One region of the Neomoorella humiferrea genome, then DNA from elsewhere that is predicted to be linked to it. Evidence: riboswitches for the same ligand, from Rfam matches in the RefSeq annotation. Region 1 holds a riboswitch; each other region holds the start of a gene.
What was found. Region 1 has a riboswitch for cyclic di-GMP ahead of MHFGQ_RS00215 (copper amine oxidase N-terminal domain-containing protein). Riboswitches for the same ligand answer to the same signal wherever they lie in the genome.
Positions count from the first base shown of each region.

Region 1 (7,521 bases):
CTCCTTTCTTGGGACTTTTTCAACCTGGACACCGTCCAGACCCACCACGGCCGCACTACGCCGGTACTGGTGGGCATCAAACGGGCGCGGCCGGAATTAGTAGTTGTTTCCTACATGGGCGACGGCGGCGCCTACGCCATCGGCGCCCAGCACCTGGTCAGCAGCGCCGCCCGCAACGACCTGGTGACCATTATCGTGGTCAACAACACCGTTTACGCCATGACTGGCGGCCAGATGGCCCCGACTACCCTGCCGGGCCAGAAGACGGAAACAACCCCCTACGGCCGCGACGCCGGCCTCACCGGACGGCCCATCCTGGGACCGGAACTGGTGGCGGCCATCGCCCCGCCGGGGGCCTACGTAGCCCGGGGGAGCATCGCCAATATCGTCCAGTTAAAAAACTTTATCCAGAAGGGCCTGCAGAACCAGGTGGAAGGCCGAGGCATCGCCTTTATCGAGGCCCTGTCGTCCTGTCCTACCAACTGGCACACCAATGCCGCAGCTACCTGGCGTTTTGTGGAAGAAGAAATGACGGCTTATTTTCCTATCGGGGAATTCAGGACGCCGGACGAAAAACCGTCCGGACGCTTGCGGGAGGTGCCTCCCCGTGGACTTTAATCTTAAAATCGCCCTAGCCGGGGAAGGCGGGCAGGGGGTGCAGGCGGCGGCCGAGATCATCACCGAAGCGTCCTATCGGGCCGGCTTCCAGGCCCTGTATATCCCCAATTTCGGCGTGGAGCAGCGGGGCGGCGTTTCGGTGGCCTTTGTCCAGATAAGCAGGGAGCCGGTGAGTGCGCCTAAATTTACTACCGGCGATATAGTGGTAGCTTTGAGCACCCGGGCCGTGGAACGGGTACGGCAGTATGTAGGCGAGAAGACTTTACTGGTTTATGAGGGCGGTCTGGAAGACGACGTGCGGCGGGTTTACGGGGAAAAACAGAGGCGTCTGGCCGTCCCGGCCCTATTCATAGCCCAGGAGGAAATGCATCCCCGTGTCTTTAACGTTATCATCCTGGGAGTGCTGGTAGGCATCACGGGTTTTTTGAAAGTAGAAGATGTACAACAGGCCCTGGAACGCCAGTTGGGCCACAAGTTTGCCCAGGACCCGAATCTTAGGGAGCTAAACTACCGCGCCCTGGCGCGAGGCTACGATATTGGCAGGCAGAAGCAAGGAGTTAGCAGTAAACGTACGAATGTTTAAAGGGGCGAAGGATTTTGAGCTCAGTTTTTAAGGCCATTACCACAGAAAACGGTAAAGGGATATTTCACCTGTTTCCAGCCCTGTGCAAGGGCTGCGGCCTCTGTATCGAGAAGTGCCCAGTAGATACTATCGGCTGGGCTAAACAACTGGGGGCCTTCGGCACCCCGGTGGTAGAGCCCGGTCACGGCAAACCCTGCATAGCCTGTAAAAAGTGCCAGCTCGTTTGCCCCGATGCCGCTATCTGGATCGAAAGGCGCGACGGCAGGGGGCGGGATACTCCAGGTCAATCGTGAAATGCCGGCTAACCTGCGGCGAAAGCCGTCATCCTGCGGGGGTCACGACGGTCAAGAAATAATTAAAAGTGACGATTAATATTAATGAAAACCGCAAAAGGCGAACCTGACCGAAAGGCAGGGGCGCAAAGCCACGGGCCTAAAACCTTAACAGGTCATGGCAGCCGGGTTGCCGGGTAAATCATACGTAATTGGCTAACGATTATGGGCAACTCCGGTTAATGCGGGTTGTCTAATTTTTTTAGGAGTTTTCGAAGGAGGTAAGTTGAATGAAGTACAAAAAACTAATTGGTGTGGTGGCCATGGCCGGCCTATTCTTATATGCCGGTATAGCTTACGCTTATCCGGGCAAGGGTAACAGTAGTCATAAAGCTAGCCATTATGGGGCGGCCGCCGCAGGGAAGACTGATTATCGGTCTTATGTTAACGCCGGGGTTGAAAGGGAAGATAGCAATTTAAAAGACGATAGCAAATTAGAAACTGAAGTGAACCAGCAAGAAAGAGAGATGCAAGAAGAGTCCGGGATTACAAGTAGTAAGGGGCTAAAAGATCAAAATAGGAAAAGGGAACAGATAACAGAAGAAGTCCAAAATGAAGGTTTGGAAAAATTCCGAGGCCGGATTCGGGTAAAAAATAAAGAGATAAAATTTGATGTACCGCCAGTAATTAAATCCGGCCGCACTCTGATCCCTGTCAGGGCGGTTACGGAAGGCCTGGGTGCAACTGTTAACTGGGATGAGGCAACCAATACCGTAACCATAACCAAAAATGGGGTTACCGTAGTACTTATCCTTGGCAGCACGGAAGTAACGGTTAATGGAACAAAAATGAATTTAGATGTTCCGGCTCTATTAATTAGCAACCGTACTTTTGTGCCCTTGAGGTTCTTAAGTGAAGTATTTAAAGAAAAAGTAAATTATAATGACGCCACTGGCGACATCGATGTTGGCGACAATAATGATAGCGACATAGAAACTGGCGATATTGATGTTGAAGAAGGTACAGGAGAGACGACGGAATCACCGACATCAACGGCTCCGGAAACATCATCGAGTACCAATTCGACTACAACAGAAGTATCGACCTCTACGGAAACAGTACCCACCGCTGACAATACAAATAGTACTGGTACGACAACTCTTCCTTCCAATCCAGCGCCAGTTCCAACGACCTCCTCAATACCTGCCGCTTAAAGCGGCAATAAAACCCCTGCCTTATTAGGTGAGGGGTTTTATTGTGCAATAACTGGAGGTAAAGCATGGGGCGGCCGGACGGCGGCCCCATAAAATCATTGACAGGTTCAATGTGTTAAGGATATATTAAAATTGGAGAAAGAGAAACCCCTGGCTACCCTGCAGGGGTAAAGGAAAAGGGAGGGGAAAATTTTTTGCGTATCGTTTTTATCGGTCAGGCTCCTTTTGGCAAAGACTGCCTTAAGGCCCTCCTTGATCAGGGGGAAGAAGTAGTCGGCGTCCTTACCGTACCGGACCGGCCGGGGCAAAAAGGGCCTAACCCGGTTAAAGAGCTGGCCCTGGAGCGCGGCCTGCCCCTCTTGCAGCCGGCACGTTTGAAGGAGCCGGAAGCCCTGAAATGGGTTGAAAACCTAAGACCTGATTTGCTGGTACTGGCCTTTGTAACCGATATCGTCCCCAAGGCCATGATCGATCTGGCCACCCACGGCGGCATTAATTATCATCCTTCACTGCTGCCCAAATACCGTGGCGGCAGCGCCATGAACTGGGCCATTATCAACGGTGAAACGGAAACGGGCGTCACCATCCACCAAATAGATGCCGGCATCGATACCGGACCGATAATCCTGCAGCGAAAAGTGGCCATCGATCCCGATGATACGGTGAAATCCCTATATTTTGAAAAACTTTATCCCTTAGGCGTGCAAATGGTGGCCGAAGCCGTCCGCTTGATCCGGGAAGGGAAGGCAAACCCTGTACCCCAGGATGAAAGCCTGGCTTCCTATCAACCGGTGATAAAAGAGGCGGATGTAAGGATTGATTGGCGGCAAAGCACGCAGAAGATTTACAATTTAATCCGCGGTTCCAACCCCAGCCCGGGGGCCTGGACGACCTTCCGGGGAGAAAAGTTGAAAATATGGGAGGCCTCTCCCATTAGCGGGTGTGGTGCACCGGGCAGGATAATTGATGTAATACCTGAAGAAGGGTTCGCCGTAGCAACTGGAGATGGAGCCCTCCTGGTGCGGCGGGTGCAGTATGGCGGCAATATGGAAAAAATACCGGCCGGAGGCTTTGTGACCGAAGCCGAAGTCGTAAAGGGGGAAGAACTGCTGTAATTTTTCCTGTCTGCTGGTTAGACCATAAGACAGGAAGCTAGTTTACGAAAAATGGTGAAAGACCTTCAGACCGGTTTTTTTTCGTCGGCCTGAAGGGTTTTATAAGCCAGAGAATTCTTGACACCTGTTCAAAGCTACTGATAGATTTAAATAAATGAATATTAACTCTTTGTGATATTATTAACAAAATAGACTGGGGGCGGTAAAAGAGAAGCTAAAAACTTTATTATCTTACCCTGGGTCCACCGTTTTAAGCGGTGTTAGCTATAAAATTATGGCCTTGGTCAAGATTTTTAAAAAGGGGAAGGGAGAGGGGTTAATTAATGATCGATCAATCAACCCTGAACGAATTGGTAAGAATTGTCGGGAAAGATAATGTGTTGACCTCCAAAGTGTCATTAAATACCTACATGTATGACGCCTCCCTGGTTTACGGGTCGCCGGAAGTAGTAGTCTATGTTCAGAATGCCCAGCAGATCGCGGCCATTCTGAAGCTGGCCAGCAGCAAAAAAATTCCCGTGACTCCCCGCGGCGGGGGTACTTGCTTGAGCGGCGGCGCCGTGCCCCAGCGTGGAGGCATAGTTATCGTCATGACCAGGATGAACCGTATCCTGGAAATCGATCCGGAAAATCGCGTGGCGGTTGTAGAACCGGGCGTGACCAATATGGAGTTGCAGAAGGCCGTCGCCCCTTACGGCCTGGTTTACATGCCCGATCCTGCCAGCCAGAAGGTGTCGACCATGGGCGGCAACCTGGGAGAAAATTCGGGCGGTATGCGCGGCATTAAGTACGGCCTTACCAAAGATTATATTATCGGCATGGAACTAGTTTTGTCCAACGGGGAAATTGTACAACTAGGCGGCAAGGTGGAACCGATAGCCCAGGAGCTTAACCTTAATGCCCTGTTGATCGGTTCAGAAGGCAACCTGGGCATTGCCACCAAGATAATCTGCAAACTGTCGCCGGCGCCGCGCGCCAACCGCACTATGTTGGCAATATACAATACCCTTGAAGACGCCGGTGAATCGGTGTCTGCCATTATCGCCCACGGTATTATACCCTGTACTTTGGAACTTATGGACAATAAAATCATCAATGCCGTTGAAGACTGGCTGCACATCGGCCTGCCGATAGAGGCAGGGGCAATTCTTTTAATTGAAGTGGACGGTTGGGATGCCGGCCTCGACCGTCAGGCCCAGCAGATCATGCAGATCTGCCGTGAAAAAGGGGCTGTTGACGTGAAGCTGGCCAAGAACGCCAAGGAGAGGGACGATCTATGGACGGCCAGGCGGATGGCCATCGGTGCCATCGGTCGTCTTGCCCCCAACTATGATATGGAAGACGCCACCGTACCGCGAACCAAACTGCCGGAAATCCTTAAGGAAGTGAACCGTTTAAGCAAGGAATACGATTTGGCCATCGGCATGCTAGCCCATGCCGGTGACGGCAACCTGCATCCCCTGGTCCTTTTCGATGAGCGGAATAAAGAACAAATGGAAAGGGTGGAAAAAGTCAGGGCCGCCCTGTTTAAAAAGGCCCTGGAATTGGGAGGCACCCTTTCCGGCGAGCACGGCATTGGTTTAGCCAAGCTGGAATTTGTACGCTGGGCCTTCAATCCGGAAGAAATTAATTTCCTGCGCCGGGAACGTCTGGCCTTTGATCCCTACGACATTTTGAATGCCGGTAAAACCGTACCGGACAACGATACGGCGGCCTGAGGAGGACGACAGCATGCGGCAAGAAATCGTTCAAAAGCTGGAAAAAATCGTGGGTAGCGACAACTGCCGGTTGGATGCGGAAGTAAGGAACCTGCACAGCTTAAGCAAAAATTCCGCTCCGGAAGCCGTCGTGTATCCGGAGGACAGCCGGCAGGTAGCCGATATTTTGCGGCTTGCCGGAGAAGAGGGTCTACCCGTAGTGCCCTGGGGGGCCGGAACCATGGCCGGGCGCGGGTTGTTATCCCTTAATGGGGGATTGGTAATCAACCTCACCCGGATGAACAAGATCATTGAATATGATTATGAGAATATGACTGCTTATGTGGAAGCAGGTATTCCTTTAGGTGAATTGCAGAAAACATTAAGGACTCACAACCTCTTTTGGCCGGTTGAGCCTGTTGAACCGGATACCTGCACCGTAGGCGGGTGTATAGCCGCCGGGGCTTCGGGTCCCAGTAAACTGGGATACGGTGACGTTAAATTCCATATATTGGGGTTGGAGGTCGTTTTACCTACCGGCGAAATTATTCGGACCGGTGGGAAAACCGTTAAAAACGTGCAGGATTACGACAACACCCGTTTTCTTGCCGGTTCGTGGGGTTCCCTGGGCATTATCACCAAGGCCATGTTGAAGCTGCGTCCCGTGCCGGAAAAAGAGACGACGGTCTTTTTATCCTTCAAGCAGTTGAAGGAAGCTATTGGGGCGGCTCGCATTATCCGCAATGAGACATTGCCCCTCTCCCTGGAATTGCTGGACGATAATGCCATGGCCGTCTTGGCCCGGGCCGGTTGGCAGCCGCCGGGCAAGGGGGCGGGTGTTCTTGTCAGTTATAGCGGCTTCCGCGAGCAGGTAGACACCCAGGTGGACTATGTTAAAAAACAATTTTCCGGGGCCAGCATCCTCGAAGGTGAGAAAGCGGTAGCGGCCTGGCGGGCACGCCGGCAGTTGTTCCCCGCTTTTGCTGGCAATACGGGAGCAGTAATGGTCAGCGCGGCCGTACCCTTTACGGCCTTGGAAGAATTTATAACCCGGGCGCGGGAAGAACTGGACCGGAGCCGTAAAGGTTCGGCATTGATTTCCCATTTCGGCAACGGCCACGTCCATATTTTGTTGGATGCGGCGCCCGAAACCTATGCCGGTGTCCAGGGGATAGTGAATACCCTGGCTTCCCTGGCAGAAAATCTGGGGGGCCTGTTGGTGGTCGACAACACTGAGGACTTATCTTTAACGCGACGCTGGGTCGAGGCACGGGGTAAGGCCATCATGGAATTGCTCTCCCGGATTAAGGCGGCCTTTGACCCCAAGGGGATTATGGCTCCGAACAGCAAGGTCCTGGCCTATGTTACCAATAACAGCAGGGCGGTATCCTGAAGCGAGGAGGAACAGGGAATGGTAAAGACATTTCGGCAGTATGAAGAAGATATCGTCCGTTGTAACCGCTGCGGTTTCTGTGAAGAGGTATGCCCTACCTATAAAGTGACCGGAGAGGAGTTCTCCCTGGCCCGGGGTCGTAATCGCTTAATGCGCCAGTCCATGGAAGGACATTTTGACTTAACAAAAGAGAAAGAGATAAACCACCATATTTATTCTTGTCTTCTCTGCGGCGCCTGCGCCGCCGCCTGCCCATCCTCGGTGATCACCGATACCCTGGTAAAAGCCGCTCGGGCAGAGATTACCAAAGCCAACGGCAATCCCTTCCCCATCCGCATGGCTTTACACGGGGTGCTGGCCAGGCAGAGACGTCTTACCCTGGGGGCCAAAGCCCTGCGGTTTTACCAGCGTAGTGGCGCCAGGTGGCTTGCCCGTCATACCGGTTTTCTGGGACTGTTGGGCTCCCTGGGTAAGGCCGAAGGACTGCTTCCCGACGTTCCGGCCCGAACTTTAAGGGAACGCCTGCCGGAAGTTTTAAAGAAACCGGCAAAACCACGCCACAAAGTGGCCTATTTTGCCGGCTGCATGATGAACAACTTCTTCCCCCAAATCGCCGAAGCCACATTGAG
Region 1 is NZ_CP136419.1:31,182-38,702, forward strand. It holds gene MHFGQ_RS00200 (thiamine pyrophosphate-dependent enzyme) at 1-618, shown strand, start outside; gene MHFGQ_RS00205 (2-oxoacid:acceptor oxidoreductase family protein) at 608-1,201, shown strand; gene MHFGQ_RS00210 (4Fe-4S dicluster domain-containing protein) at 1,216-1,494, shown strand; cyclic di-GMP riboswitch class I at 1,584-1,671, shown strand; gene MHFGQ_RS00215 (copper amine oxidase N-terminal domain-containing protein) at 1,764-2,687, shown strand; gene fmt (methionyl-tRNA formyltransferase) at 2,882-3,802, shown strand; gene MHFGQ_RS00225 (FAD-binding oxidoreductase) at 4,126-5,520, shown strand; gene MHFGQ_RS00230 (FAD-binding oxidoreductase) at 5,534-6,892, shown strand; gene MHFGQ_RS00235 ((Fe-S)-binding protein) at 6,911-7,521, shown strand, end outside.

Region 2 (7,521 bases), 870 kb from region 1:
CCCTTTGCGGGACGGGAGTTATTTTATTTACCACGGTTTTCGGAGGGAACAATGATGCAGGTAATTTTACCAGACAGCAGCGTTAGGGAATATGCCGCCGGTACTACGGCCTTAGATGTGGCCAGGGACATATCGCCGAAGCTGGCCCGGGAAGCCCTGGCGGCGCGGGTTAACGGCGAAGTGTGGGATTTGACCCGTCCTCTGCCGGAGGAATGCCGCCTCGAGATTTTGACCTTTGCCGATGAAGGTGGGCGTCTGGCTTACCGCCACACCGCGGCCCACGTATTAGCCCAGGCAGTGAAACATTTGTTTCCCGGCACCAGGTTGGGTATCGGCCCGGCCATCACCGACGGGTTTTATTATGATTTCGACAGCGAGCATAAATTCACGCCAGATGATTTAAACGCCATTGAGGCCGAGATGGCCAAGATTATTAAGGAGGATCTCCCTCTGGAAAGGCAGGAGATCAGCCGGGAGGAAGCGTTGGAACTCTTCCGCCGCCTCAACGAACCCTATAAAATCGAGCTCATTAACGACCTGCCGGAAGGGGTGCCCATTAGCACTTATCGCCAGGGCGACTTTATCGATCTCTGCGCCGGGCCCCATCTTCCCAGTACCGGCTATCTCAAGGCCGTTAAACTCACCAGTCTGGCCGGGGCCTACTGGCGGGGCAACGAGGCCAATCCTATGCTGCAGCGGATTTACGGCACCGCCTTCCCCAAAGCTAAAGACCTGGAAGAATACCTCCATCGTCTGGAAGAGGCTAAAAAGCGGGATCACCGGCGGTTGGGGGCTATGCTTGGCCTTTTCAGCCTCCAGGAAGAAGGGCCGGGTTTTCCCTTTTTCCATCCCAAGGGCATGATTATTCGCAACGAGCTGGAACAGTTCTGGCGGGAAGAGCACCGCAAAGCCGGCTACCTGGAGATCCGCACGCCCATAATCTTGAACCGTTCCCTGTGGGAGCAGTCGGGCCACTGGGATCACTACCGAGAAAATATGTATTTCACCAAGATAGACGAGGCCGATTACGCCATCAAACCCATGAACTGCCCGGGAGCCATTCTGGTCTATAAATCAGAGCAGCACAGCTATCGCGACCTGCCTTTGCGCCTGGCCGAGCTGGGGCTGGTGCACCGTCATGAAAAATCCGGCGTCCTCCACGGCCTCATGCGAGTACGGGCTTTTACCCAGGACGACGCCCACATCTTTATGCTGCCCCACCAGATAACGGCAGAGATCCAGGGCGTCATCGACCTGGTGGATCGTTTCTACAGCCTCTTTGGCTTTAAGTATCACGTCGAGCTCTCCACCCGGCCGGACAATGCCATGGGTTCGGATGAGATCTGGGAAACGGCTACCTCGGCTTTGCGCCAGGCCCTGGAGGCAAGGGGCATGGCCTATGTGGTCAATGAAGGAGACGGAGCCTTCTACGGCCCCAAAATCGATTTCCACCTGGAGGATTCCCTGGGCCGGACCTGGCAGTGCGGCACCATCCAGCTAGATTTCCTCATGCCGGAAAAATTCGACCTTCATTATATCGGCGAAGACGGCCAGAAACACCGGCCGGTAATGATTCACCGGGTCGTATTCGGCAGTATAGAGCGGTTCATCGGCATTTTAATCGAGCATTACGGCGGAGCCTTTCCCGTGTGGCTGGCTCCGGTACAGGTGCGGGTGCTGCCCATCACCGACCGTCATAATGAATATGCCTATAAGGTGAAAGAAGAACTGGTGCGGGCTGGCATCCGGGCCGACGTCAACGACCGCAACGACAAAATCGGCTACAAGATCCGCACCGCGCAGCTGGAACAAATCCCTTACATGCTGGTGGTGGGGGATAAGGAAGCAGCCGAAGGTACCGTATCTGTCCGGGAACGCCGCGCCGGGGATACGGGCAGTGTGCCGCTGCGTACCTTTATTGACAGGGTAACAGGGGAGATTCAAAGACGAGAATAAAACTTTCGCTAAAACAAGCCCACCTGGCAAGGAAGCCGGGCGGGCTTCTATGTAGGGCGGCTTAAATAAGTTTCACTTTGAATGCAACGACTGCTTCATGGATTTTATGAAATGCACCAGGGCCTTTATGGTCGACGGCTGTATTTCTGCTAATTCATTTATCAGCTCGCCGATCTCCGGGCGCAGATTGACAATAGTTGCCGCTTTGTTGCCCATATCTTCCATAAGAAGGTTAAGCTCGGCCTCATCCATAAGAAAAGAAGATAAGCAACGTGGAGTCGGAACGTTTTACCTGCCATAATTAACTTTGCGTTGTTGTAGTTTTTTGGGAGGATTTTGGAAAAAAAACGCGAATATATAATTACACCTAAGGAATTTGGAAGGAGATTGTTAAAATGGCAAAATATAGAAATGGGGGGGGGGGGGGTATATAATTCCCAAACCTCCCTATTATTGGAAACAAATCCTCTCTCCATCCTCTTTCTATTTTACCTTCTTTCCCTCTGTCTCGCCCGCGGTAAAATCATTCTTTTTTTTCCATAATTCCCCTAAATCAACATTAAACTCACTTTCCCTGCGTATCTTATGCTCAAGGGCAAACCATGTCGAAAGACATTGGCGCAGAGCCTTAAGCCCCTTTCATGGGTTTTATCGCCAGGCTGCAGCAGGTTTTTTGCCGGCCAGCCTTCAAAGTTACGAAGAATTAACAGCCCAGATTAAGGAGGGCAAAGTGTTGGCACTCACCTAGCTGCCTTTACAGGAAGAAGCTGGCGATAGTGGATCTTTTGAAGAAAAATAGCAGATTGCTTTCCCGATAAGCGATAACGCCAAATGTTTAAAGGGCGGTTAAATTGGAACTACCCTGAAGACTTATAATTGGCAAAAACTAACTACACCCGATCACCCCTGATACTAAGCAAATTGTTAAATAAGTCAACGTTAAGGGCAAACCCGTTAAAAGACGGGGTCGCAAAGCCATGGGCCTAAGGCTTGTATAAGCTATGGTTGCCAGGTTGCCGGTGGACCTTCGAGGAGATAAAGTGAATTGTATAGGCTCGTAGAGGGAACAGGTAACCTGTTCCCTTTATTTTTTGCTAGACGAAAATTATTTCCTCTAGTCACTATCGTATCCAAACAATGTTTGGTTAAAATGGTTAAACAAATACCGAAAACATTAAGGAGAAGTTTGTAATCATGGCAATTAATGCCTCTAAAACATTGGAGCCTTTACCTTCTGCCAACCGAGGAATATACGGCGAGACTCGCAAGGGTGAACCGGACAAAGAAAGCGATAAGAAAGAAATGGAGGCACGGACTTTTGCAAAGCTGCAACAGATTGCCGAGCGGATAGCCAGCGCGGCGGAAAAACTTTCTGCCGGCGTGGAGGAAGCCTCCAGCGCGGTAGAAGAACTACGAACTGCCATGGAACAAATAGCCAGCGGAGCCCAGAAAGCGAGCGGCGCTACCCAACAGTCCTTGTCCGCTATCCAAGCTATCGGCGAAGCTGCCAAGCTTTCGGTGCAGCAAGCGCGGGAATCCTTGAACCGGTGTGAAGCCATAAAGAATCTGGTGAGCCGCATGATTGACGATATTGAGGTTTTGATCCAAGGGGTAGACGCCAGCGCAGCCAGGAACGAGGAGTCGGCCAGGGTCGTAGCAAAACTGGAAGAAGAGGCGTCCAAGATTGACGAGATCGTCCGGACCGTAGTAAGGATAGCCGACCAGACAAACCTTCTAGCCCTGAACGCTGCAATTGAGGCGGCGCGGGCTGGGGAGCACGGCCGCGGGTTTGCTGTAGTGGCGGACGAAGTAAGAACCTTGGCAGAGACTTCCGAGAAAGCGGCCAGCGACATACGGAAGATAGTAGACAGTGTGCAGGAAGACGTGCGCACGGTGGCTGAAGCCATCAACAAGGCAGCTGAGGTAGCCAGGGGCGAGGCGGAAAAAGGTAAGACTATCACGGAAGAGCTTAAGAAGATTACTACTTCTGTAGCCAAAGTAGTGGAAGGAGCTGCTAGGATTGAGCAGCTGGTCACGGAAGTAGAAAAAGCGGTAGCCGAGTTCCAGAAAGGTAGCGAACAGATAGCTGCGACTGCTGAGGAGCAGGCCAGCGCCACTGAGCAGGCCTTGCAGGGGGTTGAGCAACAGGCCCGGGCACTAGAGGAGATAAGCAATAACAGTAATAATTTAGCCGATCTGGCTGATGAACTCAAGCACTCGACTGATGTGGTCAAATCGGCCGAGGGCCTGGCGGCAGCGGCGGAGGAACTATCCTCGGCCATTGAGGAGGCCAGCCGTTCGGCAGAAGAGATTAACGCCGCCCTAAATCAAATAGCGAAATCGGCAGAGCAACAGGCATCGGCTTCTGAGGAATTCTCCGCCGCCATCAAGCAGATCGAAAAATCGATGGGAGTAATTGCGAAGGAGGCCGATGAGTCTAAATCTGCAGTACAGGAACTTAGTGACTTGCTGGCTGAGAACAAAGTCAGGGTAAATGAGTTGATTAAAGGGATCAAGCAGGCGGCAGCCACCAACCTTGAGAACGTACACAAGGTTAACCAGCTAGAGTGGAACGCCCGCATGATCGATAAGATAGTAGACACCATAGAGAGCGTAAGCATCCAGACCAACATGCTGGCGGTAAGCGGCGTTATAGAGTCAGCCCGGGCCGGCGAGTACGGTAAGGGGTTCGCGGTAGTAGCTTCAGACATCCGGAACCTTGCCCAGGAGAGTGCCCGCAACGCCGAGCAGATCAAGGAAATGGTAAAGGGCATTCAAGAGCAAGTGATGAACGTACAGTGGGACATTACTACTATTGGGGATGTAATTCAAAAGGAAGCGGAAAAAGCCCAAAAAACAACGGCCGACCTTGACCTTATTGAAACCGATATGCGGGTGGTCGTTGAGGGGGTGGAAATGGTTAAAAAGCAGGCAGATGAAAGCCTCCTAAGGGTAGAAAAGGCAGCCAGAGGAGTAGAGCAGATAAGTACGGCTGCCCAGGAAGCCAGTAAAGCGGCAGAAGAAGCAGCCGCCGCCAGCCGCCAGCAAGCAGAAGGCATGAAAGAGCTTGCCCAGGCTATCGAGGAAATTGCAGCTCTGGCGGACGAGCTCCAGCAGGGCTAAAGAAATCGGAGTGAACGAGGAGGAAGGTATATGGCAATAGCCGGGGCAACGGTTGCAAGCCTTGACCAGTACGTGGTCTTTCGTCTGGGACAGAAAAGCTACGGCATAGCGATAGAGTACCTCCAGGAGATCATTCGTGTTCCATACGTGGTGAAGGTGCCCCTGACGCCCCCGTACATGCGGGGGCTCGCCAACCTCAGGGGCAACATTCTTCCGAGTATTAAGCGGCTGAATTTAAAGCGGGGAGCTTAAGGTAAGCCCCTTAATAGTTTACTCGACGTTTTCAAGGAGGAATTATAGAGGAACATGCTTACTTCGGATTCCCGTGAAATACCATCTATTGCGGAAGGTGCCAGCATCGCAGAAGCCATAAAAAAGATGCTTGAAAATGATAGTTTTGTATTGCAGGTAATCAATAATGCGGAAGAACCTGTAGGGTGGCTGCACGGTCTGGACATTCTGCGAACCTTTGTGAAGGAACCCGGCATGAATAGGATAATGGAAAGTGGCATAAGGGTATTCATAAAACCTATTGCCGAGGACGACTACCTGGAAGAAGAAGCAGGGCTTTCAGCTATATGTTTATGGGCGGAAAAGAGGGAGCACAACCCACCTTATTTCCTCACCAGGAAGGGGAAATCGGGCATCTTTACAACGTATGGGCTGTTGCGGGTAGCCCTGGAAGAACGCGACCGGGAAAGGGAACTGCGAAAAGAATCAAAAGTCCAGCTTGCAACGCTGCGCCATTCCCAGGAAGAACTTGAAATGGCCCTGGGCAACCTTATTGTCGATCCCGAAGTTGTGGCCCGGCTTAAATCCATACCGGAATACCGGGACGAGTACGACTCGGCAACCGGCAAAATAAAGATTACCGGCATTATAAAGGAAGGGGTTTACCGCCACGTCATCAATATTCTTCGGTTGTTGACGGAATTGTTTATGAAAGGGCTGAAGGCTGTCGACGGCATTTCAAGGGAAATATTAGTACAAACCTCTATCTATCACGATGTTGGTAAAGTCCAGCCCCATCTAGAGGTCGGCGATATGGTCGACCCTAAAGAAGCCTTCGAGCCGGGGCAGTACCACGCTTTCCGCAGCGCCTCTTTGGCCCGCAAGGTTTACCAACTGGAGCGGAGCATAGTTTATCTTATTCAATATCATCACCATCCCGACGGTGAACTGCCGTCCGATTTTCCTCGGGGCCTTTTACCCATGCATAGGCTCTTCCGCCTGCTGGATGGGCTTTCGGCGGGGATCACCAGGCGGGGCTCCAGGATAAGCCTGGCGGTAAGGGGAGCGATCGTCCAGGTGAGGGAAGAAAGCGCCCATCCGATTTATAACCGTTGCCTGGAACTCGATCTTCATTCCGGCCGTGTAGAAGTGAAGCCCCTGGAGCAGCGAGTGGAAACGAACTATTAATCTAAAGGTTTAACGACCTTTCTGCCGGAATACAGGTCCAGCTCCAGATGTTGGTTGTAGAGGGGAAAGGAGCTTTCTTCCCTAACGCTAATAAGGGTGCCGTTGGTTGTTAACTTTACCCGGGAGCCCCTCCTGGTGATACCCGCCGATAAACCGTCTAGGAGCCGGAAGAGGCGGTACATGGGCAGGAGGTAGAGGGGATACTCTGCCGGCAGGTCGTTTTCTTCATGGTGGTGATATTTTATGAGATTAACCGTCCGCTCGTCTATGTTGTAGATTCCCCTGGCCATGGAAGCGCTGCGGAAGGCGTGCACATAGCCGGGCTCAAAAACTTCCTGCGGGTCCACGACATCCCCCGGGTGTAAGTAAGGCTGCACCTTGGCCAGGTCGTGGAATATCGCCGCCTGAACGAGGACATCTTTATCTATGCCCGGCAGCTCGGTAAGCCCCTGTTTGGAGAGTTCGGCTATCAGGCGCAGGATGTTGATTACATGACGATACACGCCTTCCCGAATCACACCGGTGATTTTGATCCTTCCCGTCGCCGAGTCGTATTCGTCCATATATTCTACAATGGCTCGCAATCTGGCTTCCACCCGCTGATCGGGAAGGAGGGTGGCCAGCGCCATTTCGGCCTCCTGCTGGGCATATTTTACTTTTTCTACGAGCTGCTGTTCGGTAGTTACATCGACGAAAATAGCTAAATACCCGGGGGCTTTTTCTTTTCCGGACTTGACCACCCACAATTTGTAGGTGCGACTATTAGCCCTGATGGTTTTCGTTTCATTGTTATTCGCCATTTTTATTAAATCGACACAGCTGAGGGAAGCCGCTTGCAATAGTTGTTCCGCCAGGGAGTTGAGATGCAGGATTTCGCCCTGGGGGTTCAAAAAGGCCAAGCCCACCGGCGCCTCGGCAATTACTACATTGATGAGCTCTTCAAGCACCAGACGCAATTCCTGTTCCCTGGCGTGATTTTCCAGGGCCTGGGCCAGGAGTTTTTCGACTGAATACAGATCGTGC
Region 2 is NZ_CP136419.1:1,837,383-1,844,903, reverse strand. It holds gene thrS (threonine--tRNA ligase) at 52-1,956, shown strand; gene MHFGQ_RS09590 (hypothetical protein) at 2,029-2,172, opposite strand; cyclic di-GMP riboswitch class I at 2,891-2,977, shown strand; gene MHFGQ_RS09585 (methyl-accepting chemotaxis protein) at 3,151-5,079, shown strand; gene MHFGQ_RS09580 (chemotaxis protein CheW) at 5,110-5,331, shown strand; gene MHFGQ_RS09575 (HD domain-containing protein) at 5,386-6,498, shown strand; gene MHFGQ_RS09570 (HD domain-containing protein) at 6,495-7,521, opposite strand, start outside.
Region 2: linked by a shared signal. The riboswitch ahead of MHFGQ_RS09585 (methyl-accepting chemotaxis protein) and the one ahead of MHFGQ_RS00215 (copper amine oxidase N-terminal domain-containing protein) in region 1 are both predicted to bind cyclic di-GMP.

Region 3 (7,521 bases), 750 kb from region 1:
GATGGCTATCTTCACCAATGACGGCAAAACCGGGCTGGCAGACAGGCTGGATACATATCTTACCTCCCTTGTCCGTTCGGGGGATGGTCTTATCCCCTCCCGGGAGAAGTCCCTGCAGGACATTATGGACGACATCGACGACCAGATCTCTCGCATGGAAGACCGGCTGGCTATTAAGGAAGAGCAACTACGGCGGCAATTCACGGCCATGGAGCAGGCCCTGGCGGCTTTGCAGAGCCAGGGCAACTGGCTGGCCGGGCAGATTGCCGGATTGGGGGCCTACCAGAAAAAGTAGCGTATAGGTCAACAAATTTACGTTCATAAAACGGAGAGGAAACGGCGATGAAGTGGTGAGGGTGAAGATAAACCCATTAAGCAATGTTTAACTAGGCGAGTTGATGGCTGGAAAATGTTGTAGAACAAATCGAGGTGTAAGCCATGTCCATTACCGACCCCTATCAGGCTTACCGGCAGAACCAGGTCCAGACTCTATCCCAGGAAAAGCTGGTGCTGATGCTCTACGACGGCGCCCTGCGTTTCTGCCGTCAGGGCCTGGCGGCCATGGAGAAAAAGGATTATGCCGGGGCCAACGGCAGCCTGTGCCGTGCCCAGGATATTTTGAGCGAGTTGATGGTCAATTTGAATAGAGACGTGGGCGAGATTGCCGACAACCTTTATAAATTATACGATTTCATGTACCGTCATCTGGTGCAGGCAAACGTGAAAAAGAGCGCAGTTATGGTTCAAGAAGTAATGGACCTGCTGCAGCAGCTGCGCGATACCTGGGAAGAAGCTACAAGGATATATCATTCCCATGATTATCGAACCCGGGTCGGGATGAATCGGCAGGGTTAAAAATGGACAAAGAAAAAGAAAAGGCCGCGAAGGAGCTCCTGCGCGCTTATTTACATGAAATAGAACTGGTGCAGGCGTGGCGGCGTAGTTTGCAGCAGCAGCGTCAATACATACAGACCGGCGCGTGGGAAGCCTTGAATAACTTTCTGGAAGAGTCGTTATCCATGAGGGTACTGTTGTCCGAGGCACGGCAGACTACCCGGCAGTTGGAAAAAAATCTCGCTTTAGTTGCAGAAAAAGAAGTTTCGTCATGGGAAAAAATTGAGCTCCTAACGCCGGAAACCCGTTGGGAACTGGCTAGCGCCTCCCGGCATCTGCGGACCCTATGGGAAGAATGCCGGGAACTGCAGGAAGCTAATCTGAAAATTATGCAGGAAAACATGGTAAAGATTAAACTAGAGCTGGAACAGGTACAAACAGCCCGACAGATGGCCAGGGCTTACCGCCGTGAGTATAGAACCGCGGCGCCCCGGTGCCTGGACCGGCGATTATGACATAGAGAGAACCTATCATGGGCAGGGGGAGTCGATGGGCGAACATATAGAGATAACCAAGATATCGAGCCGGGGCCAGGTGGTCATACCTAAAGAGATCCGGGAACACCTGGGTTGGGAGGCAGGGGACCATCTGGCCGTGGAACTGGATGGAGAAACCGTCATTCTGCGGCGCCTGCAGTTGGAAAGCCTGCGGCCGGAGAGAAGACGGCCGTTGAAGGTAGGTTTAATCAAATAACCTCGACTGCCGCCATTCTTTGGCCTCATTTTCAGTAATGCGCATTCCTGACAGGATGGTTGTTAGGTCCCACATGCTTCCAAAGGTGGCTATGGCTATATTATACCACGGTTGGCCAGCGAAATTTTTAAAGATTGGGAAGCCGTTCCCCAAGGGGGGGCGGTTTATTTTTTTTGGAGGAATTTTACCCAACCTGCAGGAATTTGGCAAAACGTGTTGAATTAATATCGAAAATGCCAAGGTAAAATTTTCTTACTCCGGGCGTCAAGGGCAAGCTCCCCGAAAGGGGATGCGCGCAAAGCCATGGGTCTAAGGTCCGTGTCGCGCGGGGGTGGCGGTCCGGCAGGGCCTTTAACCTCCGGCGGACGGGCTATGACAGCCAGGCCGCCGTTCCCGGTTTGTGGAGTTGCCCGCCGGACGGGCTTTTCTTATAGGACCAAAGTCCCAGGGGTATTTTAGGCCTAAAGGCCGATACCCATTTTCCCATAGAAATGCTAAAGTGGTAACCGTTGGAGAAAAATATCGTTTTTCCGGGAAAGAGGGAGAAAAATCCGTGTTTATGACGCCGGCCCTGTACGTCCTGGAGAAGGCCCTGGACGCGGCGACCTTGCGCCAGCGGGTCATCGCCCACAACGTGGCCAACGTTAACACGCCGGGCTTCAAGCGTTCTGACGTTTCCTTTGAAGAAAAGCTCGCCCGGGCTCTGGGAGTGGAGCCCGGGGTGGAGCTCTACCGCACCCATCCCGGCCACCTGCCGGCGGGAGGGCTGGAGCTTACGCCGGAAGTGGTCCCGGACAACAGCACCACCATGCGCCAGGACGGCAACAACGTGGACATCGACCGGGAAATGGTCGACTTGGTCCAGAACAGCTTAAACTTTAACTTTGCCGTCCAGCAGTTGAACGGCCGGCTGGCCATGCTGCGCTATGTGATTAACGAAGGGAGGCGGTAAGGGTGGAATTATTGCCGGCCCTGGCTATCAGCGCTTCCGGTTTGACGGCCGAGCGCCTGCGCCTGGATATTATTGCCAACAACCTGGCCAATATCAATACCACCAGGACACCTCGGGGCGGTCCCTACCGGCGGCAGGTGCCTGTTTTTGCAGAAAAGCTCCAGGAAGCCCTGAAACCTGCGGGCGCCCAATTTAAAGGGGCCGGGGTGGAGGTGGCCGCCATCGTGGAGGACAACACCCCGCCGCGCCGGGTGTACGATCCCTCCCACCCGGACGCCGGTCCCGACGGCTATGTGGCCCTGCCCAATATCAACGTCGTCAACGAAATGGTGGACATGATCACCGCCACCCGGGCCTATGAAGCCAACGTCACCGTTTTGAATGCGGCCAAAGCCATGACCCTGAAGGCCCTGGAGATCGGGCGTTAGAGACATGCATTAGCTATCGATGAATCCTTCAGCCTGCCAGAAAACAGGATGTAACTTTCAGGAGGAAGAACATTATGCTCCTTGCACCCACATCCCTTTTAACACCGGCGCCGCTGCAGGAGATAGGGCGCAGTACGGCGCAACAAAATACGGCAGCGCCGGCAGAGAGCTTCGGCGCACTCCTCAAAGAAAAGCTGAACGAAATAAGCGCCCTGCAGCAGCAGGCCGATGTCCTCACCCAGGAGTACCTGGCCGGCCGTGTGGAAGACGTGCACGAGGTCATGCTGGCTCTGGAACAGGCCAATCTCTCCCTGCAACTGGCCGTTCAGGTGCGCAATAAGGTCGTGGAGGCCTACCAGGAAATTTCCCGCATGCAGTTCTAAAGCGCGCCGTCGACATGATGGGTGAAAGCCGAAGGTGGGGAGGCATATTGCTCTGGCGGCAATAGTAATTATGATTAGCATTAGATTCAGGCTTACCGGGAGCGGGCAATGAAGTACGGACAGATTCTCACCAAGTTGAAAAATTTCTGGCAGGGCTTAACTCCCGGGCGGCGCTCGGCCCTGGTGGCCGTGACGTTGGCCGTCCTGCTGGGCGGCGCTTTTTTAATCCAGTGGCTCTTAAAACCCCAGTACGCGCCCCTGTTCACCAATCTGCAGCAGAGCGACGCGGCGGCCGTCGTGGAAAAATTGAAGGAAATGAAGGTGCCCTACCAGCTGGCCGGGGAAGGGACCACCATCCTGGTACCCAAGGAGCAAATCTATCAACTACGGTTGGACCTGGCCAGCGCCGGGGTATTAAACAGCGGCCGGGGCTTTGAGCTTTTCGACGAAAACAAACTGGGAATGACCGATTTTGAACGCAACCTGGACTACCAGCGCGCCCTGCAGGAGGAGCTGCGGCGTACCATCGTCTCCCTGGACGAGGTAGAAGACGCCCGGGTGCACCTGGTGATCCCTCAGCCCAGTGTCTTCCTCCAGGAACAGCAGCCCCCCTCGGCGGCTATAATGTTGAAGCTCAAACCCCTGTCCCGCTTAAAACCGGAACAGGTCAAAGGCATCATGGAGCTGGTGGCGGCCAGCGTGGCCGGCCTGAAGCTGGAGAACATCCGCGTCATCGATATGTACGGCAACGTTCTGAGTGAGGGGCTGGCGGGGGATGAGAACGCCCCTGCGGGCCGCATCCGGCAGAATCAAATGGAACTCAAACGGCAGTTCGAGCGTGACCTGGAACAGCGGCTGCAGGCCGTATTGAGCCAGATCCTGGGCCCAGGCAAGGCTGTGGCCATGGTCACCGCCGATTTGAACTTTGACCAGCAGGAAATCAAGCAGACGGTTTGGGGCAAGGAAGGCGCCCTGCGGAGCGAGCAGGTCAAAACCGAAACCGGCACCGCCGGAGGCGGTGCAGCGGGGGCGGCGGGGACGCCGGCCAACACCCAGCCCCCCGTATACCAGGCGGTAAACCCGGCCGCGGGCAATTACAACAACTCCGATACCATCCGCAACTATGAGCTGGATCAGACGGAAACCCATACTATCGTCGCGCCCGGCCAGGTGCGGCGCCTTTCCACGGCGGTGGCCGTTGACGGGGCTGTCACTCCCGCCTTGAGAACCCAGATCCAGAACATTGTCGCCGCAGCCATCGGCTTCGACCCAGCTCGGGGCGATCAGATCAACGTAGAGTCCCTTCCCTTTGATAACTCCATGCAGCAGCAGATGGCGGCGGAAATGGAGGCCCAGCAGCAGCGCCAGCAGCAGCTCCGCCGGTACTTGATGTGGGGTGGCGCCGGACTGGGAGGGCTACTCCTTCTGCTCCTCCTCCTTATCGTCATCCTGCGGCGCCGGCGGCGGGCGGCGGTGCCGGCCATCCTGCCGGAACGTATGTTAGGAGAGAAGCCGAAGGCCGGCATGGAGGCCGCTGCGCCGGTGGCGCCCCTGATGGTAGAACCGGTGGAGCCGGTGGACGTAGAAAAGGTGCGCCAGGAGGCGGAACGCAAGGCTAAGATGGACCGCCTGCGGGACATCATCCGCCAGCGCCCGGAGGACGCGGCGCTGCTTATCAGGGCCTGGCTGTCCGAAGATTAGAGGTGGGCATGAGTGGCGAGGCAGAAACCCCTTTCGGGCTTAGAAAAGGCGGCAATTTTCTTGATCGCCGTAGGGCCGGAGCTCTCTTCCCTGATATTAAAGCAGATGGGTCAGGAGGACATAGAGCGCATCACCTACCAGATTGCCAACACGACCTCCATCGACCCCGATACCATGCAGCAGATCGTGGACGAATTCCTGCAACTTAACGACGCCCAGATGTTTATCCTCCAGGGCGGCCTGAAGTATGCCCGTGAGGTGCTGGAAAAGACCCTGGGACCGGCCCGGGCGACGGAAATCATTAAAAAGCTGCTGGCTACGTCCAAAATACGCCCCTTCAACATGATCCGCAAGGCCGATCCCAAACAGCTAGTTAACTTCATCTACAACGAGCATCCCCAGACCATCGCCCTTATCCTTTCCTACCTAGAACCCGAGCAGGCGGCGGTGGTCCTGGGCGCCCTGCCGGACAAGATCCAGGCCGACGTGGCCAAAAGGATTGCCCTGATGGAGCGGGCCTCTCCGGAAACCCTGCGGGAGCTGGAGAGTATCATGGAACAGCGGCTGTCCTCCCTGGTGGATCAGGATTTCGCCGTTGCCGGTGGCGTCAAGAGCCTGGTGGACATCCTGAACCGGGCCGACCGCAGCACCGAGCGGACCATCCTGGAAGCTCTGGAGCAGGATGACCCTGAACTGGCCGACGAGATCCGCAAGCGCATGTTTGTCTTTGAAGACATCCTGACCCTGGACGACAATTCCATCCGCCGGGTCCTCAGGGAAGTCGATCTCAAAGACCTGGCCCTGGCCCTCAAGGCGGCCAGCGAAGAAGTGGCCAACCGCATTTACCGCAACCTTTCCAAGCGGGCCGGGGAAATGCTCCGGGAGGACATCGAGTACATGGGACCGGCAAGGTTGCGTGACGTGGAAGAAGCCCAGCAGCGCATCGTCCAGATCATCCGTCGCTTAGACGAAGCCGGCGAGATCATCATCGCCCGGGGTGGTGAGGATGCCATTGTGGTCTAGGGTGTTGAAAAAGGCCGGGCCGGGCCGCGGGGAAAGGGTGATACCCCTGCGCCCCCTGGCGGCCGTATCTTTAGACGACGCCGGCGGGGGAGAGCCGAAGCCGGCAGGGGAAGGGGCCGCCGCTGAGGCGGAAGAACGGGAAACGGCCGCCCTTAAAAAAGCGGAGGCCATCCTGGAGGAGGCGCGGCGGGAGGCCCGGGCCATTAAAGAAGCGGCCGAAGCCGCAAGGCTTAAGGTCCTGGAGGAAGCCCGCGCTGCCGGGGAAGAAAGGGGTTACCGGGAAGGCCTCTCACGGGCTGAGGCGGAGGCAGCGGCCATCCGCCAGGAGGCGGCAGCCGACCGGGAAGCCGCCCGCCGGGTTCTGGCCGAAGCGCGGCAGGCCTATAAGGAGATCCTTGAAGGGGCCGAAGGCGACATCGTCGACCTGGCCCTGGCCGTCGCCGCCAAGATCCTGGGCCGGGAGGTGGAACAGCGGCCGGAAGCGGTGGTGGAAACGGCCCGCCGGGCCGTCCGCCAGGTGGCCGAGGGCCAGAATTACATAGTTTATGCCGCCCCGGAGGTAGCCGAACACCTTCGCCGTTACCGCGACGAACTTTTAAGGGAGGCGGCGCCGGGGGCGCGGCTGCAGGTCATCGCCGACCCGTCCTTTAAGGCCGGGGGGTGCCGTGTAGAGACGGAAAACGGCTTTATCGACGCCGGCTTTGCCAATCAACTGGAAGAGCTGAAAAAAATCTTTCGCGCCCAGCGTGAGGGAGCGGAAGCGCCCCCCGGGGCAAAGGATACCACCGTGGAGGGAGGCGAGCCGTGAGGCCGGCCGTAGACCTCACCCCCTACCGCAGGCTTTTAGCGACGGCCGACCTCTGGCGCCGGGGCGGCAAAGTCACCAGGGTGACCGGGCTGACCATCGAGGTGCGGGGACTTAAGGCCGCTATAGGTGAGCTGTGCCACATTTACAACAACGGCGCGGCTCCCGTCGCGGCCGAGGTGGTGGGTTTTAGGGAAGAGGTAACCCTCCTCATGCCCCTGGGGGAACTGGAAGGCATCGGCCCCGGGTGCCGGGTAATAGCCGCCGGTCACGGGCACCTGATACCCGTGGGGCGGGAGCTCATGGGAAGGATCCTGGACGGCCTGGGGCGCCCCATGGACGGGCTGCCCCTTAAGGCGGAAGCCCTGCGGCCGGTCAACAACGTGCCGCCCAATCCTTTAGAGCGGCGGCGCATCAAGGAGGTCCTGGCCACCGGGATCAAGGCCATCGATGGCCTCCTCACCTGCGGCTGCGGCCAGCGGGTGGGCATTTTCGCCGGCAGCGGCGTGGGCAAAAGCACCCTGCTGGGGATGATCGCCCGCCACAGCACCGCCGACATCAACGTTATCGCCCTCATCGGCGAGCGGGGTAGAGAGGTGCGGGACTTTATCGAAGGCGACCTGGGTGAGGATGGTCTGGCCC
Region 3 is NZ_CP136419.1:780,211-787,731, forward strand. It holds gene fliD (flagellar filament capping protein FliD) at 1-295, shown strand, start outside; gene fliS (flagellar export chaperone FliS) at 439-855, shown strand; gene MHFGQ_RS04045 (flagellar export chaperone FlgN) at 858-1,349, shown strand; gene MHFGQ_RS04050 (AbrB/MazE/SpoVT family DNA-binding domain-containing protein) at 1,384-1,587, shown strand; cyclic di-GMP riboswitch class I at 1,847-1,979, shown strand; gene flgB (flagellar basal body rod protein FlgB) at 2,147-2,539, shown strand; gene flgC (flagellar basal body rod protein FlgC) at 2,542-2,967, shown strand; gene fliE (flagellar hook-basal body complex protein FliE) at 3,042-3,350, shown strand; gene fliF (flagellar basal-body MS-ring/collar protein FliF) at 3,459-5,051, shown strand; gene fliG (flagellar motor switch protein FliG) at 5,064-6,074, shown strand; gene MHFGQ_RS04080 (FliH/SctL family protein) at 6,058-6,882, shown strand; gene fliI (flagellar protein export ATPase FliI) at 6,879-7,521, shown strand, end outside.
Region 3: linked by a shared signal. The riboswitch ahead of flgB (flagellar basal body rod protein FlgB) and the one ahead of MHFGQ_RS00215 (copper amine oxidase N-terminal domain-containing protein) in region 1 are both predicted to bind cyclic di-GMP.

Region 4 (7,521 bases), 1.2 Mb from region 1:
GCCGGGCAAAACTGCCTCCTTTTTTCATACCTTGAAACGTTCCACCTGTTCTTCTAAGCGTTTGGCTATCCTAAGGACATCCTGGGCGGTGGAGGCTATTTCCTGGGTAGAGGCCGACAGTTCTTCGGCGGAAGCCGATATTTCCTCGGCCGAAGCAGAAGTTTCCTCCGCCACAGCGCTGATGCTCTGGATGCGGTCGAGCATAACGTCCTTGGCCTGCACTGTGCCGTCGACCTGGCGATAGGTCTCTTCGATCATGGGGGCCACGGCGGCTACAGAACTTAAAATGCGGTCAAAGGACGCCACCGTTTTTTCTACATTATCCAGCTGCACCATTATTTGCCCTTTTACTTCCTCCGAGGTGCTTACAACCTCGTCGGTGCCGGAAGTTATGGTTGCCAAAAGTTCCCCGATTTTATCAGAGGATGCACGGGATTGTTCCGCCAGCTTACGAACCTCTTCGGCAACCACCGCAAACCCGCGCCCGGCTTCTCCAGCGCGCGCCGCCTCGATGGCTGCGTTCAAGGCCAAAAGGTTGGTTTGCTCGGCAATGCCGTTGATCACGGCCAGGATCTCGCTTACCTGATTTACCGCCCCCTGGAGCCCTGTAATTTTATCGGTAACTGTGTTAAAGGCCTCCCGTACGCCCTTAATAGAATTTATAAGGACGTCCAGCTCCGCCTTGCCCTCCCCGGCCAGCCTGGAGGTTTCTTCGGTGTTGGCCTTGACGCTGCCCACGGCGCTGTATACCTTTTCAAGGTTGGAATTTATATTTTCCACCAGACCCAATATCTCCTGCAGGTGACCTGCCTGCTCGGACGCTCCGGAGGCCACCTGCTGAACAGCCTTGGCCACCTCGCCGGAAGAAGCGGCAATCTCTTCGGCGGCAGCATTCAACCCTTCGGAACTGCCGGCCAGGGTTTTTGCCTCTTCCTTTACCCCGGCCAGGAGGGGTTTCAGGTTGGTCTGCAGGGTATTAACTGCCACCATGAGCCGGCCGATTTCATCCCGCATCTTTAAAAACCTGTCCGGCACCGTCCGGGTGAAGTCGCCGGCGGCCAGATGGCCCAGCTCATCCACGGCCAGTTTTATCGGATTTGTTATGGCCCGCGCCATAATAAAGGTCAAAAGGAGGGCCGCCGCAATGATTATCAATGATAACGTCATAAGGTACCATTTGAGGCCGGCCGTTCTCTCCAGCACCTCGACTTCGGGGGCGGCGATGGCCAGGGACCACCCGGTGCTGCTGACTGGCGCAAAGGCGACCATTTTCTTCTGTCCCTGGTAGGTGTATGCCCCTACCCCCTTTTCCCCTTGCGCCATCCTGGCGATGACTTCCGCCAGGGAAGCGAGGGAGGAATCGCTTTGGCTCGCCTTCAGGATATTTTCTTCTGCGGCAACTTTTTCTTGATCCTTATGACCGATAGTCTTGCCTGTTTTATCTACGGCAAAGGCATACCCGCTGCGGCCGTATGTAATATCGCTGATGAGCTGGCTGAACTGGGACGCGTCAACTATACCGATTAATACCCCGATTATTTCATTGGTGGCATAATGGCGAATGGGTGTGGTGTAGGCGAAGATGACGGATTTGTCGATTTTACTGACAATGGTGCTGGAAACGAAGGTCTTACCCTCCAGAGCAGCCCGGAAATGTTCCCGATCAGCAATGTTGGCCTTGCTGCCGTCGGTATAGAAGGCGTTTCCCTCTTTATCGGCAATGCCGAAACGCCTGAAGCCCATGCCTTCTGTTGCCTTCAACTCCTGCTGCAGGGCTTTAAGCTTATCTTCCAGGGTGGCTTCCCGTTCGCCGACACGGCCGCGAATTATCTCCATATTGGCCATGGTTTCCACAACATACATCCTTGCTTGTACACGGCTGTTCACGGTTGCTGCGGCCTGCTCAATAATCTTTTCCATAGCTTCCCTGGCTGCGGCATCCAGAGTTAAACTCGCGCGGTTCTGGCTCACCAGGGTCAGCACCAGACAGCCTACCAGCACGATGGCCCCAAAAAAGAGGGTCATTCTAATCCGCAGGCTTCCTGTCGATTTTCCCTTCATAAGTTTAAAATGGTCGTTCTCCCCCAAGGGCAAAATTGGCTCCCGGGGACGACCTATCCCCCCTTTTACCAAAATTTAAAGGCCGCCCCTCTAGGCGGCCGCCGAGAACCAGCCTCCGGCGGCCCGGCTGCCTTATCCCCTAAAAAAGGGACTTAGGCCCGTAGCTTTGCGCCCCCGCCTTTCGACGGGTTTGCCTTGAGCGGTAACGGCTGCAGGTATGTAAAACGCTGGCAAGCGTTTTTTAATTTACTATATCTTGACGACATTTGTCAACAGTTTTTAACGAAAAAGAAGAAAGCCGGCGAAGGCGTTTCGCCGGCTCATCCTGCCCTTATTTCCTGACGCATAAAGTAGTAATAAGCCAGGGCGAAGATCAACATTGTGGCCGCTAAAAGACTTACCATATGGGGCCAGATGAGGAGCAGACTCTGACCCAAGGGCAGAGGGCCTGGTATGGCTCCTTCCAGCTGTTCCACCATGACGGGCCCCAGGGTCCGCACCCCTGGATTTAAGAGAGTTACCGTGGCTTCATCATAGAGGTTGGTCGTCGAAAGGCGGCTTAAATTTTGTTTTAAAACGGCATTTTGCAAGATGCGGGCCGGTGCGGCATCTTCGCTCGCCGGCAAAAGGCCGTCGGCGACAAGACCTGCCAGCATTCCAACAAAAAGGGCAAAAAAGAGCCACAGGGCAATGCCCGCCAGGGCCGAAGTAGCCGTCTGCCGGAATAACAAGGAAAAGAGCAGGGATACGCTCAACCAGAAGGCTACATAAACTATGGTTACCAGAAGATAGATCAACAGCCGCCCCAATTCCTCGGCCGTAGGTGGTACGCCGATTAGCATCAATCCCAATCCGGCAACTAGAAATCCCAGGGCCAGGATGACCACGGCAAGAACAGCAAGCCCGGCCAGAAACTTGCCGTTAATGACGTCATCCCGGTAAATCGGCTGGGCCAGGAGCCGGCTCAAGGTGCGTTTATTATGCTCGCCGTTGATGGCGTCAAAGCCCAGGGCCAACCCTAACAAGGGGCCTAAAAACGATACAAAAGTGACAAAGGGGGGCAAGGAACCGCCACCGGTGGTAAACAGGCGGAGGAAGATAAATTCCGGATCTGTTTCCCCAGCCACAGAGCGAATGTTTTGCGCTGCAACGTAAAAGGCACCTATACCTGCTACGGCCACCAGCGAAACCAAGATGGTAAAACGGGTGCTGCTCAAATGGTCCGCCAGTTCCTTGCGAAATACGGTTTGCAAACCACCGCTCGACCATTCCTGCTCCCGGAACCAGTGGAGCCAATCGCGCACCTTATGCCAGACCGTCATTATATCCCTCCCCCTGGAAATACTGGCGGTAAATGTCGTCCAAATCATAACCCCGTGCCCGAAGGTATAAAAGGGTATAGCCTCTGCCTGCGAGATAGGGTGTGAGTTCCGAACGGACGTCGCAACCGGGAGCGCAGCGGAGGCGGATATAGGCCCCCTGGCGCTCGACGCCGGTTACCCCCTGCAGGGAGCCGAGGGCGGCCATGAGCCCGTCGTCGTCAGGAGCGGCCTGAAGCTCGACCTCCAGAGGCTTTCCGGCCATAACTTGCTGTCCCAATAAAGCCACCGGTCCAACCGCCAGAAGCCTGCCGCCTACAAATATTCCTACCCGGTCGCATATCTGCTGTACCTGGTGCAGGAGATGGGAAGAAAGGAGGACCGTTTTACCTCCCTCCCGGGACAGGCGCACAATGAGGGACAGCAGCTCCCGCACCCCTTCGGGGTCTATACCCAAGGTGGGCTCATCGAGGATAATGACGTCAGGATCCTTGACCATGACGTCGGCAATCCCCAGCCGCTGGCGCATCCCGCGCGAAAACTCCTTCACCTTGCGGTTAGCTTCATTGCCTAAGCCCACCTGTTCCAGGCACAGGGCCACGCGCTTTTCAGCTTCTGCCGGGGGAATTTGGTTCAACCCGGCGGTATAGAGGAGGTTCTCCCGGGCCGTAAGGTCGTCGTAGAAACCGACATTGTCGGGGAGATAGCCCACTATCCTCTTAACCTCCAGGGGGTGACGGGTGGCGTCCAGGCCCTTTACCAGGGCCTGCCCGGACGTCGGCTCGGTCAACCCAAGAAGCATTAATATCGTCGTCGTCTTGCCGGCGCCATTGGGGCCGAGGAGACCGAATATCTCCCCTTCTCTGATTTCCAGGTTGAGATCCTGGACGGCAGTTATAGCACCATAGCGCTTGGTAAGGTTTTTGGTGACAATGACTGCTTCTTGTGTTGCCATGGCTATCGCCGTCCGTACTTCCGGAAAATCCACCCTACGGCGCCAATAACGGCAAGAACCAGGATCACACCTACCAGGCCCCACAGGGTCGAAGTCTTCACCGTTACGCGCAAATCGGCGGTGCCGCTCGTTTCCTGGGTGCTGGCGGTGAGACTCACCACATAGTCGCCGGCAATGGCCTTGGGCGACGGTTTGATAAAGGCCGTAACTTGCTGACTGGCGCCGGCCGGCAGGAGGTCGATCTTCTCCGGCTTAAAGGTTACCGCCCAGCCGCTGGCCGCATTGGCGGCAAAGGTAATGTTGGCCAGATCGGCGCTCCCGTTGTTCTTTACCACCAGGGTTACCGGGCTGTCCTTTCCGGCGATGGCATCGGCATTCAACCGCCCAGTAGGTGTGGTCAATTCCAAACTATAAGTGCCGGTTATGTTAACCTTCAGTACCACCCCGGCTTTGCTGCTTCCCGCTATGGCCTCGACAGGGATGTTATAGGTCCCCGCCTTAACGTCCTGGGGAGGCTTAACGGTTACATCCAGGTCCTGACTTTTGCCTGGACCGAGGCTTAAACTGGCTATCTGCTTGCTGTCATAGGCCGGGCTAAAGGTTACCTGCCAGCCGGGAGGGGCTTGGGCGCCGAGGCTGTAGGAACGTTCTTGGGCACCATTGTTGGTCAGGGTCACCCGGAATTGAAAGCTAGTGCTGCTAGTGCCGCTCAATACCGGATAGTCGGTGGTCATTTTGTCGCTGCCGGAGGCCACCTCTTTTATAATCACCTGCAGTTCAAGGCGAGAAGTGGCCTGGGGACCGGCGGCCTGGACCACAAAGGCGTATTTACCGGGTTGGGCGTCGGCTGGTACCTCTACCTGAAAATCCACATTTGCCGGCTTATCTGTAGAAGCAAAGGCCTGGCTGACAACCATACCGCCCCCTTTAAAGAGGGCCTGCCATCCCTTCGGGGCCGAAACGATCTTTAGATCGACCTTCTGGGGTGCCCCGCTGTTGCTTAGCTCCAGGGGAAAGGTTACCGTTTCCCCGGGTTGGGCTTCTATGCCCGGAAAGGCCGTAGACAGCAGCAGACCATTATCCGCCCTGGCCGTTCCTATAAAGGGACTGAAGGCCAGGGTCAGGAAAAATAAAAGGGTTGTCAGGGCTAACCTTAAGCGGTGACGAAGCAAAACGATTCCCCCCATCTGCGATATCAGTAAATAAATCCTAATACTATAGACGTCCGGCTAAAGGGGGTGGTTACATTTTTTAGCGCCCCGTCCCCGTAATCTTATCCTGCTCCCGGTAGGGTATGACCTTGTCGCCGTCGAACTCCAAAATTAGGTAGCGGTATTCCGGCCCCCATTGCGCTTGGTAGGTAATCAGAATCAAAGCGTTCCTGCTGGTATCCGAACGTATCACCTGCACGGGTAAGACCAGGTAGGCATCCAGGGGCTGCGTGTAGATAAGCTGCCAGCCCGCAGGCCGCCGCTTGCTGATGGAAACCAGGAACTGGTTAAAAGCTTCTACCTGGCCAATGCTTACCAGGGCATCGGGCTCCGGGCCGTTCAAGCTAACCATGTAGTGGTATTGCATGGGCGTAACTTTAAATCCCGCCGGGGGCTCAGGGACAGGAGTCGGCCTGTGCCACCAGATCAGGAACAAAAGGACCAGCCCCAAGACGACCGTCCCGACCAGGGACCATTTCAACCGTCGCTGCCGGCTAGATACGGTAGTCCCCCCCGTCATAGGTAAGGAAGCCACCCTTTCCTGTACCCGTTGCCGCATAACGGCCGTAAAATGCCAGCCGGCCAAAGGCGGCGGCACTTTTCCCGCCAGTCCGGCAAGGAGCTTATCCAAGTCAGACCGCCGTTCAGGCATTGCCCTCACCCGCCTTTAAAAGTTTTTGCAGGTGCCCGCGGGCGCGATAAAGGCGGATTTTAACGGCCGGCAGGGAAATACCCAAAATTTCGGCAATCTCTTTCAAACTCAATTGCTCGTAATAATGAAGCCATATTACTTCCCGGTAAATGACCGGTAAATTTAAAACAGCCTGCCATACCTCCTGCTGCTGCAGGTTTGCCAACACTTGCTCTTCAACTTCGGTGGCAACATAATCCTCACCTTCTACAGGTTCTAGGTCGCGGCGCCGGTTCTTGGCCCGCAGTTCGTCCCGGCAGAGGTTGACGGTTATATGGTAAATCCAGGTATAAATAGAGCTATTACCCCGGAATTTATCCAGATTAGTAAAGACCCGGATAAACACCTCCTGGGCAACATCTTCGGCCCAGTGGCGGTCGCGCAAGTAAGAATAAGCCAGGTACAGGACTTTGTCGCCGAAACGCCGCATCAAATATTCTAGTTGTTGCCGGCGATTATCTCCCTCCGTTAAAACCTTTTCTTCAGCATGGATAAAAGGTTCGGACATGCCCACCGCCGTTTCCCTCCCCGGAAACCTACCTGAAAAGGCCGGGGATTAATCCCAGGCCTTCTTTAGTAAAGTCCCCGCCCTTCCCTTGGCAGCATTAACGCCCGTTTTAAGGCGCAGGCGTTACCGGGCTGCGTTTGCCGTTGATTTCATAGCAATAGCTTATGGGCATGGCTTTTTTAAGGGTGTTGACCATGCCGCAGTATTTGCTCAAGGAAAGCTCGATGGCGTGTTTTACCTGTTCCTCGGGAAGCTCGGGGCCGTTCAGGCGGTAAATGAGGGTAGCTGCGGTAAAGACCTTTGGATGCTCGGCTGCCCGTTCGGCCTCGACGTCGATGGCAAAAGAATCCAGGGACAGGCGTTTCTTTTTGAGAATACTTAAAACGTCAAGGGCCGTGCATCCGGCCATTCCCATAAGCAGAACCTCGGAAGGCCTGGCTCCCAGGTTCTGACCGCCGTGCTCGGGAGCGGCGTCCATTACCACCGTTTGACCGGAAGAACCTCCGGTACCACGAAGAGCCATGCCTTCACCGGTCCAGGATACAGTTACTTTCACGTTTTTCCCTCCCCTGCTTTTAATGCCTATTATATACCAGTTCCCCTAAAGAAGGCATTTTTATACCTTATTGCAGTTCCCGCACAAAGGCCGCGAGTCGTTCCAAGCCGGCTTCAATCTGTTCCATGGAGGTGGCATACGACAGGCGTAGATACGGGTCCGTGCCAAAGGCAACGCCAGGAACTACGGCCACCTGATACTCTTGCAAAAGAACAGCAGC
Region 4 is NZ_CP136419.1:1,481,246-1,488,766, forward strand. It holds gene MHFGQ_RS07680 (methyl-accepting chemotaxis protein) at 25-2,133, opposite strand; cyclic di-GMP riboswitch class I at 2,176-2,266, opposite strand; gene MHFGQ_RS07685 (ABC transporter permease) at 2,382-3,383, opposite strand; gene MHFGQ_RS07690 (ABC transporter ATP-binding protein) at 3,367-4,335, opposite strand; gene MHFGQ_RS07695 (NEW3 domain-containing protein) at 4,338-5,507, opposite strand; gene MHFGQ_RS07700 (hypothetical protein) at 5,587-6,198, opposite strand; gene MHFGQ_RS07705 (sigma-70 family RNA polymerase sigma factor) at 6,191-6,745, opposite strand; gene MHFGQ_RS07710 (OsmC family protein) at 6,855-7,301, opposite strand; gene MHFGQ_RS07715 (pyridoxal phosphate-dependent aminotransferase) at 7,369-7,521, opposite strand, start outside.
Region 4: linked by a shared signal. The riboswitch ahead of MHFGQ_RS07680 (methyl-accepting chemotaxis protein) and the one ahead of MHFGQ_RS00215 (copper amine oxidase N-terminal domain-containing protein) in region 1 are both predicted to bind cyclic di-GMP.